One region of the Alcaligenes ammonioxydans genome, then DNA from elsewhere that is predicted to be linked to it. Evidence: riboswitches for the same ligand, from Rfam matches in the RefSeq annotation. Region 1 holds a riboswitch; the other holds the start of a gene.
What was found. A riboswitch is a leader RNA that binds a small molecule or an ion and turns the genes downstream of it on or off. The one in region 1 is predicted to bind glycine.
Positions count from the first base shown of each region.

Region 1 (2,202 bases):
GAAGTTGCGACGTGTCCAGTTGGTCAGCGGGGCGATGCGATCGGCGCGTATGTCTTTGTTGGACCCGTTGTATTCCGCGGTGCCGGCCACACGCAGGCGGTCTTTGCCCAGGCGGCTGGTCACAATCTTGGCCTCTTCGTCCAGCAAACTGACCCAGGGGGCTGCATGTTGGGCTTCGGGCGTATCCAGGTACACCGAGATGGAGTAGCCCTTGACGGGATAAATATTGATGTAGTCGCCCAGCATACGGGCCAGGTGGCGGCTGCCTACGCCAGCGCACACGACCAGGGAGTCCACGGACAGCGTATGGGTGTGGGCATCTGCACCTTCGCCGGTACGGAGCTGGATACGGTGCGGTGGGCCGCAATCAATACCCAGGACTTCGGTATCCTGCAGAAACTTCACGCCGCGCTTGGCGCACGCATCGGCCAAGCCGCGGGTGTATTTGTGAATATCGCCGGTGGCGTCCGAGGGCGTGAAGAAACCGCCGTAATAGGTGCCTTGCAGAGCAGGTTCGATCTGATGGATTTCTTCGTTGGTAACGGTACGGCGTTCCAGACCGCCTTTTTGCAGTAGCTGGCTGACTTTTTTGCCAGACTCAAAGCCGCCGGGCGTGTGGTAAATATGCAAAATGCCGCGCTGCTCCAGGTCGAAATCAATATTTTCGTCCTTGGCCCACTGATACAAGTTTTCGCGAGCGGCAATGGCCAGCTTGACGGTCTCGATCGTGTTGCGCTCGTAACCGGAAATTGCCCCCACAAATTGGCCCATCCAGCTGTATTTGTGCCAGCTTGGCTTGGGGTTGAAGAGCAGTGGAGCGTCCTTGCGCATCATCCATTTCAAGCCTTTGAAAATGGTGCTGCGGCTGTTCCAGACCTCGGCATTGCAGGCGGAAAGCTGCCCGCCATTGGCAAAAGAAGTTTCCATCGCGGGGTAGCGAAGGCGGTCAATAACGGTGACTTGATAGCCCTTCAGACTAAGGGCGTAGGCGGTGGTGATTCCGGAAATACCGGCACCAATGACGGCAATATGCGACATAACAGGCTCCTGACAGGTGAATTACCACCGAGTAGTGGCAATACCCCATCTGTCCTGTGACCTGAGAGTTTATCCAACCTGTGCATCTGGCTGGGCTCCTTCGGTGGGCGTCAAACGCCGCTCTCCAGAGTGTCGGGCTGGTACGATCCTTTTGCCTGAGAGATTCCGGGGTGGTTGCTCCGTCGGCGCCTGACTGAACAGGTCTCTTTCATACCGCCTGTAGTGACGCGACTACATTAGCCGCGCTTACAAAAGTTTGCAATCAGGGTAAACCGGGAGCTGTGGGGGGCGGCTCCCGGTTTGGAGCGATGGATCAGGAGGGGTAAATCCACAGTTTGGAGGGCGGCAATTGCAGATGATGCACGCCACTGGGCAGTGGTTCAGGTCCGAAAGCTCGCAGTGTGCCGGCAGTCGGGTCGGCCATGCGGAAAACGTGCTCCCACTTGTCGCCCAGATACATGCTGGTGGATAGCTGCAGTGGCAGCGTATCGGGGCCGGGCTGCGCATTCAGTTGCACTTGTTCGACGCGAATCACGGCGGTGGCGTGCTGGCCGGCGCTCAGAGGAGCGGCGGCATGGCCCCATAACTCCCAACCAGGGCCGCTAAGCCGAGTTTGTTGATCGCGTTGCTCGGTAACCTTGCCTTGCAGATGATTGTTCGAGCCCATGAACTCGGCGGTGTACAGGGTCTTGGGATTGCTGTAGACCTCTTGCGGGGTACCTTGTTGCTCGATTTCGCCACCATTCAGCAACAGGATCCGGTCCGAAATCGCCATGGCCTCCGCCTGGTCATGGGTTACCATCAAAGCGGACAGGCCCATTTTCACAATCAGTTCGCGCAGGAACACGCGGGCCTCTTCACGCAGCTTGGCATCCAGGTTGGACAGTGGCTCATCCAGCAAGATGACCGGGGGGTTGTAAATCAGCGCACGGGCAATGGCCACACGCTGCTGTTGCCCTCCAGACAGTTGGCTGGGGTAGCGCTCGCCCAGGCCTTTCAACCCCAATTGATCCAAAATGGCGTCCACCCTTTGGCGGCTTTGCGCCTTGGAGGTTTTGCGCAGCGTGAGCGGATAAGCCACATTGTCCTGCACGGTCATGTGTGGCCACAAGGCATAGGACTGGAAAACCAGGCCCAGATTGCGCGCCTCGGCGGGCAGGTCGA
Region 1 is NZ_CP049362.1:1,675,584-1,677,785, forward strand. It holds gene FE795_RS17260 (D-amino acid dehydrogenase) at 1-1,038, opposite strand, end outside; glycine riboswitch at 1,087-1,167, opposite strand; glycine riboswitch at 1,172-1,259, opposite strand; gene FE795_RS07585 (ABC transporter ATP-binding protein) at 1,352-2,202, opposite strand, start outside.

Region 2 (2,202 bases), 300 kb from region 1:
CGGCGCGATGGGCATCAAGCTGTGGAAACATCACTTCGGTCGCACGATTCATAGCCGCGAGCTGCGGCTTGAGCAGGACCCGCCATAACCTTAGTCACTCCCCTTGCGTTACGCCTTGCTTGTCATTGACACCCGCTTGCTAAACGCTCTTAAGCCTGTCGACCCTCTGATGCATCGCATCGGCCCGCTTCAGTGCCCAGCTGCCAAGCGTTCTGCGCCTCATGTCTGCGGTCCCACATAGCCACAAAACCGGCCAAGAAACAAGAATTACCCGTCTTAAAACACTACAGGTTAACGCTAGTAGTCATCGCTTTTTGCCTGTCTATACAATAGCGGCGTCAATAACGGTTCAGGTGAGAGTCTTCACATTGATGAAGCGCCGACGGAGCAACGACCCCGGAATCTCTCAGGCAAAAGAATCCTGAACCTTTGACCATCTGGAGAGAGGCACACCCGTGCCCACCGAAGGGGACCATCGCGAACCGATGGATAAGCTCTCAGGTAAACGGACAGAGGGGGTACAGAGACCATATGGTCTTTGTTCACCTATTTGTCCGGAGTCTATCTATGAGCAGATAGTCAGGTGCCTTTTCTGGACGCCTGACCCACCACTACTTTATTTCTATTTTTAATCGCACACAGGTCTGTTCTGACATTTCATGTCATCAGAACAAGGAGGACTGTTGTGCGCTCCCCATCATATTTAGATCGGTATCAAGAAAACCGTCCTTGAGGACGGGTTGTACCCTTTGTTTTCTCGCAGCACAGTCATAATTACGCATTTGAACGAATAAAAATCAGGAGAACAGTGTGTCTCAGCAACATTCATCTGGACTGCAGCGCTCGTTGAAAAACCGGCACCTGCAACTGATAGCAATTGGAGGCGCTATCGGCACAGGGCTATTTATGGGATCAGGCCGCACGATCAGCCTGGCCGGCCCCTCGGTCTTGTTTACGTACATGATCATCGGGTTCTTTTTGTTTTTTGTTATGCGGGCAATGGGAGAATTGCTTCTGCATAATCTGGAATACAAATCTTTTGTCGATTTCGCCGCCGATATTCTAGGCCCGACCATGGGCTATTTTCTGGGCTGGAGTTATTGGTTTTGCTGGGTAGTCATTGGGATTGCAGATATTGTGGCCATTACCGGCTATACCCAATTCTGGTGGCCGGATATTCCATTGTGGTTACCAGGACTGGCCTGCATTGCTTTTTTGCTGGTCTTTAATCTGCTGTCGGCCAAATTATTTGGTGAGCTGGAGTTCTGGTTTGCACTGGTCAAGATTATTGCCATTGTGGCCCTGATTGGCGTGGGTGCGTATCTGCTGTTTACCGGCTTTGTGGGCCCAACCGGTGAAAAAGCCAGCCTGACCCACTTGTGGGATCGGGGCGGGATGTTCCCCAATGGCCTGGGTGGCTTTTTTGCTGCCTTCCAGATCGCCATCTTCGCATTCGTGGGTATTGAGCTGGTGGGTACGGCCTCGGCTGAAACAGCGGACCCTGCCAAGAACCTGCCCAAAGCCATCAACAAGATTCCCGTTCGCGTGATTGTGTTTTACGTGCTGGCCCTGACCGCCATCATGACCGTCACTCCCTGGGATATTGTGGCCCCCAACAAGAGCCCCTTTGTGAACATGTTCTTGCTGATCGGCGTAGGTGCAGCCGCTGCCATCATCAACTTCGTGGTGTTGACCTCGGCCCTGTCCTCGGCCAACAGCGGCATGTTCTCGACAGGCCGCATGTTGTACGGTCTGTCCAAGAACAAGCTGGCTCCTGAAGCATTCAGCCAGCTGTCGCGCAATGGTACCCCCCGCAATGGCCTGATCTATTCTTGCGCCCTGTTGCTGTCCAGCCTGTTCCTGCTGTATGCAGAAGGCGATGTCATGCGTGTGTTCACCATCGTGACCACCGTGGCCAGCATCTGCTTTATCTTTGTCTGGGCCGTGATCCTGATCACCTACCTGAAGTACCGCCGGGTTCGCCCCGAAGCCCATGCCGCATCGAGCTACAAAATGCCCTTTGCGATTCCCATGTGTTACCTGACCCTGGCTTTCTTTGCCTTCGCGCTCTATCTGTTCAGCCAGGAAGAAGAAACCCTGATCGGCCTGATTGCCACGCCGTTCTGGTTCCTGGCGCTGTTCATCTGCCTGCCTTTCTACAAGAAACGCATGAAACAGCATCTGGCCCTGGGCCTGGCGGCG
Region 2 is NZ_CP049362.1:1,379,572-1,381,773, reverse strand. It holds gene FE795_RS06230 (isochorismatase family protein) at 1-88, shown strand, start outside; glycine riboswitch at 343-432, shown strand; gene FE795_RS06225 (amino acid permease) at 847-2,202, shown strand, end outside.
Region 2: it holds a riboswitch for glycine, as region 1 does, so the genes downstream of both, FE795_RS06225 (amino acid permease) here and FE795_RS17260 (D-amino acid dehydrogenase) in region 1, are expected to answer to the same signal.